Regions from separate parts of the Microbacterium bandirmense genome, predicted to be linked through region 1. Evidence: predicted binding sites of a transcription regulator. Region 1 holds the regulator's gene; the other holds the start of a gene.
What was found. The regulator HrcA, encoded in region 1, represses chaperone genes, less so after heat shock. The targets are predictions, from matches to a motif close to TTNGCACTCGNNNNNNNCGAGTGCNAA.
Positions count from the first base shown of each region.

Region 2: the regulator HrcA is predicted to act here: its motif matches at 2,167-2,193, upstream of groES (co-chaperone GroES).

Region 1 is NZ_JBBDGM010000001.1:242,097-246,088, forward strand. It holds gene WDU99_RS01150 (DUF1990 family protein) at 1-550, shown strand, start outside; gene hemW (radical SAM family heme chaperone HemW) at 550-1,788, shown strand; gene hrcA (heat-inducible transcriptional repressor HrcA) at 1,870-2,913, shown strand; gene dnaJ (molecular chaperone DnaJ) at 2,959-3,992, shown strand, end outside.
Region 2 is NZ_JBBDGM010000012.1:47,676-51,667, forward strand. It holds gene WDU99_RS13370 (hypothetical protein) at 8-229, opposite strand; gene WDU99_RS13375 (hypothetical protein) at 325-1,584, opposite strand; gene groES (co-chaperone GroES) at 1,786-2,082, opposite strand; gene WDU99_RS13385 (class I SAM-dependent methyltransferase) at 2,293-3,585, shown strand; gene WDU99_RS13390 (hypothetical protein) at 3,596-3,992, opposite strand, start outside.

The sequences.
Region 1 (3,992 bases):
GGCCGAGGAGTCGTGGCGGATCGGCAGCGGCGAGGAGCGGTTCCACACGGCGGCCGAGGCCCTGTTGTCGTGGACGGCCCAGCGCGCGGCCGGCCTCGAGCTCTCGGATGTGCGCCCGGCCGCGGGGGCTGCCTACACGGGCATCAGCTTCGATGCGGAGGGCGCTCCGATCGCCCCCAACCGCAACGAGCAGGAGCAGCGCTTCGACGCCGAGGGCACGCCGTTCGCGGCACCCGGTATGACGCTGAGGCTGCGGGGGCGTGTGAAGGGCATGCGCGCCGACGGTGAGCTGCGTGTGATCTCGGTGACCGAGGAGCGTCGCCGTGTCGGCTTCGTGCTGGGCACGGTCGGCGGTTCGGTGGTCAGCGGCGAGGAGTCGTTCGATCTCTACTGGCATGAGGACACCGACGAGGTGTGGTTCACCGTGCGCGCGTTCGACGCGCCCGTGGCGCTGCTCTACCGGCTGCCCGGCATGGTGAAGCGCCGCCGCAAAGAGCTGTTCGCCCGGTACCTGCGGGCGATCTCGCCGCTGTATGCGACGCCCATCTGATGCCCGGCGCCCTTCCGCTGGGTGACCCCGCGCCCACCGACGGCAGGCTCCCGGCCGATCTGCCCGTCGATCGTGCCGTGCCGTTCTCGGCCTACCTGCACGTGCCGTTCTGCCGGGTGCGCTGCGGGTACTGCGACTTCAACACCTACACGGCGACCGAGCTGCGTGGCACGAGCCAGGACCAGTACGCCGATACGCTGATCCGCGAGATCGCGCTGGCCCGCGACGTGCTCGCCGAGAGGGACGGCCTCCGTCCGCTCGACACCGTCTTCTTCGGCGGAGGCACGCCGACGCTGCTGCCACCCGGCGACCTCGCGCGGATGCTCCGCGCGGCCGTAGACGCGTTCGGCATCCGCGACGGCGCGGAGGTGACGGTCGAGGCCAATCCAGACACGGTGACAGACGACGTGGTGCGCACGCTGGTGGATGCCGGTGTGAACCGGCTGTCGATCGGCATGCAGTCCGCCGTGCCGCACGTGCTGGCCGCCCTCGATCGCACGCACCGACCCGAGAACGTCGGCACGGCAGTGCGGGCGGCGCGGGATGGCGGGCTCGACGTGAGCGTCGACCTGATCTACGGCGCTCCCGGCGAATCGCTCGTCGATTGGGAGCGGTCCTTGGAGGCCGCGATCGCGCTCGAGCCGGACCACGTCTCGGCCTACGCGCTGATCATCGAGGACGGCACCAAGCTCGCGCGGCAGATCCGTCGCGGCGAGGTGCCGGCGCCCGACGACGATCTGCAGGCCGACATGTACGAGCTCGCCGACGCGCGCCTCGCGGCGGCGGGCTTCGACTGGTACGAGGTCAGCAACTGGGCCAAGGGGCCCGGCCACGGTACGCAGTCCGTGCATGCATCCCGGCACAACCTCGCCTACTGGCGCGGATCGGATTGGTGGGGATTCGGGCCTGGAGCGCACAGTCACGTGGCCGGCCTGCGCTGGTGGAACGTCAAGCACCCCGCCGCGTACGCGCAGCGACTGGACCTGGGCGAGTCGCCGGCCGCCGGCCGCGAACGGCCCGACCCGGAGGCGCGCACGCTCGAGCGCGTGCTGCTGCTCAGCCGGCTCGCCGAGGGTCTGCCGATCGACGAGATCGCAGAGGCGCACCGCGAGCGGGTGGCGGAACTGATCTCCGATGGACTCGTCGATCCGGCATCCGCCCTGCGCGACAAGCGCGTGCGCCTGACCCTGCGCGGTCGGCTGCTGGCGGATGCCGTCGTGCGCGCCCTGACGGAGTGACGGCGCGCCGTCTTCGAGGAGGGTCCGGCTGAGCGGGGTAGGATTGGCACTCGACCGGTTCGAGTGCCAGCGGGAGGGATGATGGTCACAGAGCGAGGGCTAGAGGTTCTCCGCGCGATCGTGCAGGACTACGTGGCGACCCATGAGCCGGTCGGCAGCAAGTCGATCGTCGAGCGGCACGCGTTCGGCGTGTCGGCGGCGACCATCCGCAATGACATGGCGCTGCTCGAGGATGAAGAGCTGATCGTCGCGCCGCACACGTCGTCGGGGCGCGTGCCGACCGACAAGGGGTACCGCGTCTTCGTGAACCACCTGGCGCAGCTGCGTCCGCTGTCCCCGGGCCAGCGCAACGCCATCGAATCCTTCCTCGGCACCCCGGGCGATCTCGATGACCTGATGGCGCGCACCGTGCGCGTGCTCACGCAGCTCACCGGCCAGGTCGCGCTCGCGCAGTACCCGTCGTTCGCGCGGGCGCACATCAGTCATCTGGAGCTGGTCGCACTGGCACCGAACCGCATGCTGGTCGTGATCGTGACCGATGCCGGCGGGGTGTCGCAGCGCATCGCGCCGCTGCCGATCGATCTCGACGAGACCGATGTCGCGCTGCTGCGCGCGCAGCTGCTGTCGCTCGTCGTGGGACGGGCGGTCGGCGATGCCAGCGAGCGGATGCTGGCGCTCAGCGAACCCGAGCCAGGGTCCCCGGGCATCCGCCTGCATCCCGCTCTCAGCGCTCTCACCGCGGTGATCTCGGAGGAGCTCGCGGAGTTCCGGCAGGAGCGGCTGGTGATGGCGGGGGCTGCGACGCTCGCCCGTCGGGAGCACGACTTCCGCGGCAGCATCCATCCGCTGCTCGAGGCCATCGAGGAGCAGGTCACCCTGCTGCGGCTGATGAGCGAGATGGTCACCGATGAGCACGGGCTGGCGACGAGCATCGGCACCGAGAACGCCCCGTTCGGGCTCGGCGAGGCATCGATCGTGGCCAGCAATTACGCGGCGCCCGGTGGCACCGCGCGGGTCGGGGTGATGGGCCCCACCCGGATGGACTATCCGAGCAACCTCGCGGCGGCGCGGGCCGTGGCCCGCTACCTGTCGCGGATGCTCGACGACGACGAGGCCGCTCGCTGACGCGGGCGCCGGAAGACTCACGCACGCACACGCAGAAAGGTGATCGTGGCGGACCATTACGAAGTTCTCGGGGTGTCCAGGGACGCGTCGCAGGACGAGATCAAGAAGGCCTACCGAAAGCTGGCCAGGCAGCTGCACCCCGATGTGAACCCGGGGGAGGACGCCGCAGAGCGGTTCAAGCTGGTCACGCACGCCTACGACGTGCTCAGCGACGAGGACTCGCGCCGTCGCTACGACATGGGCGGTGACGAGAACGGCGGCTTCGGAGGGGGCTTCGGCGGCTTCGGCGACATCTTCGAGACGTTCTTCGGCGCCGCCGGCGGCGGTCGCGGCGCTCGCCCGCGGTCGCGCCGCGAACGCGGCCAGGACGCCCTCGTGCGGGTCGATCTCGACCTCGGCGACGTGGTCTTCGGGGTGCACCGTGACATCGAGGTCGACACGGCGGTGCTGTGCGAGACCTGCCAGGGCAGCTGCTGCCAGCCGGGCACCTCGCCGGTGACCTGCGACGTCTGCGGCGGCACCGGACACGTGCAGCGACAGGTGCGCAGCCTGCTCGGCAACGTCGTCACCACCCAGCCATGCGGCAGTTGCGAGGGCTTCGGCACCACCATCCCGTACCCGTGCGGATCGTGCGCGGGTCAGGGCCGGGTGCGCTCGCGGCGCACCGTCTCGCTCGACATCCCCGCCGGCGTCGAGACTGGACTGCGCCTGCAGCTGCCGGGCTCCGGTGAGGTCGGCAGGGCGGGCGGCCCGAACGGCGACCTGTACGTCGAGGTCTCCGTCGCTCCGCACCCGGTGTTCAGCCGCGAGGGCGATGATCTGCTCGCAACGCTCGAGGTATCGATGACCGATGCCATCCTCGGCACGAGCACGACGATCGACGGGCTCGACGGCACGGTGGATCTCGAGGTGCGCGCCGGCGTGCAGTCCGGTGATGTGCTGACGATCTCCGGCCGGGGGATCACGCCGCTGCGCGGCAGCCAGCGCGGTGACCTGCGCGTCGGTGTGCAGGTGCTCACACCGACGCGCCTCGACGGCGCGCAGCGCAAGCTGATCGAGGATTTCGCGAAGAAGACGAA
Region 2 (3,992 bases), on a different contig from region 1:
ATGCGGTTCAGCCGAGCAGATCGGCGTCGGATGCGTCACCGCCCTGGTCGACGACGCCGATGGCGTCGTCGCCCCAGAGCAGGTCGGCATCTCCCCAGTCCGACTCGTCGATGCCGGCGAGTTCCTGGCTGAACGAATCGGTCGAGAGCGGGTCGAACAGTGCGCCGTCTCCCCAGACGGTCTCCGGCATGTCGTCATCGGCCCAGGGGCCGGTGTGTTCCTCAGACATGGCTCTCGCTCCGGATCAGGTGATTCAGGATTCTAGTGGTGTGCCCGGCCGTCCACCAGAGGGGACGGCCGGGCAGGTAGATCGTCTTCTGTGCGTCAGAAGACGTCGAACTCGTTCGCGTCAGCACCCGGGCTGAGCACGTTGGAGTTGTCGACGTCGACATCGACGTCGGTGTCGACGGCGTTGTCCTGGAACGAGTCGTTGACGCTCCAGTTGTCGGAGTTGTCGGTCATCGAGTTGTCCTGGAACGAGTCGTTGATCCGCCAGTTGTCGGAGAAGTCGTCGTTGAAGGAGTCGGTGTTCCACGTGTTCCCGATCGAGATGTCGCCGAGGTCGATGTCGGTGTCGATGTTGCGCACATCGACGTCGCCGCCGGCCGCGATCGAGTTGTCACCCGAGGCGATGTTGCTGCTCTGGCCGAAGTACTGACCGACGTTGCCGCCGCTCGCACTGCCGCCCATCGCACCCGTGTCGCCGGTGGATCCGCCGTTGGCGTTGCCGCCGAACGCACCCGAGCCTGCACCGCCGCCGTCTCCGGCCGCGCCACCTGCGCCGGCTGCACCGCCGGGGCCGTCGCCACCGTCGCCACCGTCGCCACCGTTGCCGCCGCCGAGGCCGGCTCCGAGGCCGCCGTCGCCGCCGTCACCGCCGGCACCGTCGCCGCCGTCCCCACTGGCGCCGCCCGATCCGGTGCTGCCGCCGGCCGCTCCGGCGAATGCCGGGCCGCCCCAACCGCCGTCAGCGTCGCCGCCGACCGCGATCGCCGCTCCACCGCTGCCGGAGGAGGTCGAGATGTTCTGGCTGACCGACTGGTCGTTGATCGTGGTGCGCGCGTCGAGGTTCAGGTCGAGACGGCCCATGCCGCCCATGCCCGTCATCGTGCTGCCACCGCCGGCGAGACCGATGTTGATGTCGCCCACACCGGTGTCGTACTGCCGGATGCCGGTGTTGACCGAGTGGTCGTACAGCGTCTGGTTGCCCGAGTCGTTCACCGAGTTGTCCTGGAACGAGTCGTTCACCTGGAACGAGTCGTTGATGGACTCGTCGTCGTTGAACGAGTCGTCGTTGTTCGACAGCATGTCCGAGTTGTCGGAGTTGTCCGAGTTGTCGCTGTTGTCCGAGTTGTCGGTCGTGGAGTTGTCCGAGTTGTCGTTGAACGAGTCGTCGGTGTCGTTGTTCGACAGCAGGTCGTTGTCGCTGTTGTCCGAGTTGTCGTTGCCCGAGTCGCTGACGTCGTTGTTCGAGAGCAGGTCGTTGTTCGAGTTGGTGTCCGAGTAGTCGTTGCCCGAGTCATCGACGTCGAGGCCCAGGTTCCACTGTGCACCGAGAACGTTGAGGTTGTCTTCCGCAGCCATGATTGATTCCCCTTCATCGTGAGTGCCGATTGGCGCTTGTCATAGAGTCTGCGACTCGGCGAAGGCTGCGGCATCGGGGGTCACCCCGAGGGTTGTCGGGGGCGCCCGGGGGATCTATAGGGGGAGCATGGGGGCCGATAGGGGAAAGCAGAAGGACCCGGATGCCGCAGCATCCGGGTCCTTCTGTCGAGTCGAGGGGCGTCAGCGGACGACGACCGCCAGCACGTCGCGGGCCGAGAGCACGAGGTACTCGTCAGCGCCGAACTTGACCTCGGTGCCGCCGTACTTGCTGTAGAGCACGCGGTCGCCCACGGCGACATCCAGCGGGACGCGGTTGCCGTTGTCGTCGATGCGGCCGGGGCCCACTGCCACGACCTCGCCCTCCTGGGGCTTCTCCTTGGCGGTATCGGGGATGACCAGACCGCTTGCGGTGGTCTGCTCTGCCTCGACCTGCTGGATGACGATGCGGTCCTCGAGCGGCTTGATGGAAACCGACACGGTGTACCTCTTCTTTCGTGACTGAGATCAGAAGATTATTAGCACTCTCATGCCGAGGGTGCTAACACCAGTGTATGCCGACGGCTGGCACTCACGCAATGCGAGTGCCAGCTCCACCCACTTCATATCGCTTGAATTGCTGCGATTCGGAGGAGAACACAGCAACTCGCGCGACATGAACTCGAAAGCGCCCGGCCGTAGGCTGGGCGGGTGGAGATGTCTGAGCTGAGGGCGCTGCTCACCAGAGAGGGCCTCGAGCTGCTCGATGAGGTCGGAGAGATCGCCTCGCCCGCCGATGTGACGCGCGCCGTGTCGCGTCTGCGTGCCACCGGGCACTCCCCCGATCTCGTGTCGGCCGTGGTGGGCCAGGCGCACCTGCGTGCCAGAGCCCGCGCGAAGTTCGGCGCGTTCGCCGAGCGGATGCTGTTCACCCGGGCCGGCCTCGAACAGGCCACCCGGCTGAACGTCGCCACGCTGCACGCGGCGCGCATGCGACAGGCCGGCATCACGCACGTGACCGATCTCGGCTGCGGCATCGGCGGCGACAGCCTGGCTTTCGCGGGCGCGGGCCTGGAGGTGACCGCGGTGGATGCCGATGAGGTGACCGCCGCGATCGCGGCGTACAACCTCGCCCCGTTCGGCGACGACGCGACGGTGCACCAGGGCCTCGCCGAAGAATTCGCGAGCACCAGCCGCGGAGATGTACGCCTGCCGCGGACAGATTCCCCCGATTCATCCGCGGGAAGCGCGCATCCCCGCGGCAAGCGCACGGGCACGGGCGCGGCGGATGGCGGCGAGAGCTCGGCGGTCTGGCTGGATCCGGCACGGCGCACCGCCGGGCACGGCGAGACGCGGCGCACATCGGCATCCGACTGGTCTCCGTCGCTGGACTGGTGCTTCGAGGTCGCGCGACAGCATCCGACCGGCATCAAGCTCGGTCCGGGGCTCGACCGCGGCCTCATCCCCGACGACGTCGAGGCGCAGTGGGTCAGCGCCGACGGCAGCGTCGTCGAGCTGGTGCTGTGGAGCGGCGTGCTGGCGCGCCCTGGCATCCGACGCGCCGCGCTCGTCACCCGCGACGGCGCGACGCACGAGCTCACGGCGGCGGCGGATGCCGACGACGTGCCCGTGCGCGAGCTGGGGGCGTTCCTGCACGAGCCCGACGGCGCAGTCATCCGCGCCCGGCTGATCGGCGAGGCGGGGCGGATGCTGGAGGCCGGCATGATCGACGAGCAGATCGCCTACCTGACGGGGGATGCTGCCGTGACCAGTCCGTTCGTGCAGTCGTTCCGGGTGCGCGAGACCATGCCCGCGCACGTGAAGACGATCAACGCCGCGCTGCGCGCGAATGACATCGGGCGTCTCGAGATCAAGAAGCGCGGCATGGACGTCGACCCGGCGGTCTACCGCAAGAAGCTCAACCTGAAGGGCTCTCAGGCGGCGACGCTGCTCCTCACCCGCACCGCGGCCGGGCGGGTGGCGATCCTCGCCGACCGGGTGTGACCGGCGCGGCTCAGCCGCCGAGTTCGCCGGTCTTGTCGTCGGCCGTCGCGCAGTATCCCGAGTCGACGTCGCACACCACGGGGTCCGGCGTGCGGATGATGGTCAGCGTCGGCCCGCGCATGCTGCCCATCGTCACGCGGTAGACACGGTCGGGCAGTTGCAGCTCGATGTTCTGCTCGGTGTCCGGCTCGTCGCAGGCCTGTGCGATCATCTCGTCGGCGGTGGCCACGAGCAGGCAGGCGCTGTTGTACTGCGACAGCCAGACGGGTGTCTTCTCGTCGTAGCCGAGAAGCGTGAGCGAGTTGCCGTCGAAGCCCTCTTCGTCGAGGAACTCCGCGATCGGCAGCTCCTCCTCGGTGTACGTCGATCGCCAGTCCCATCCGTCGCTGACGTTCTGCCTCTGCATG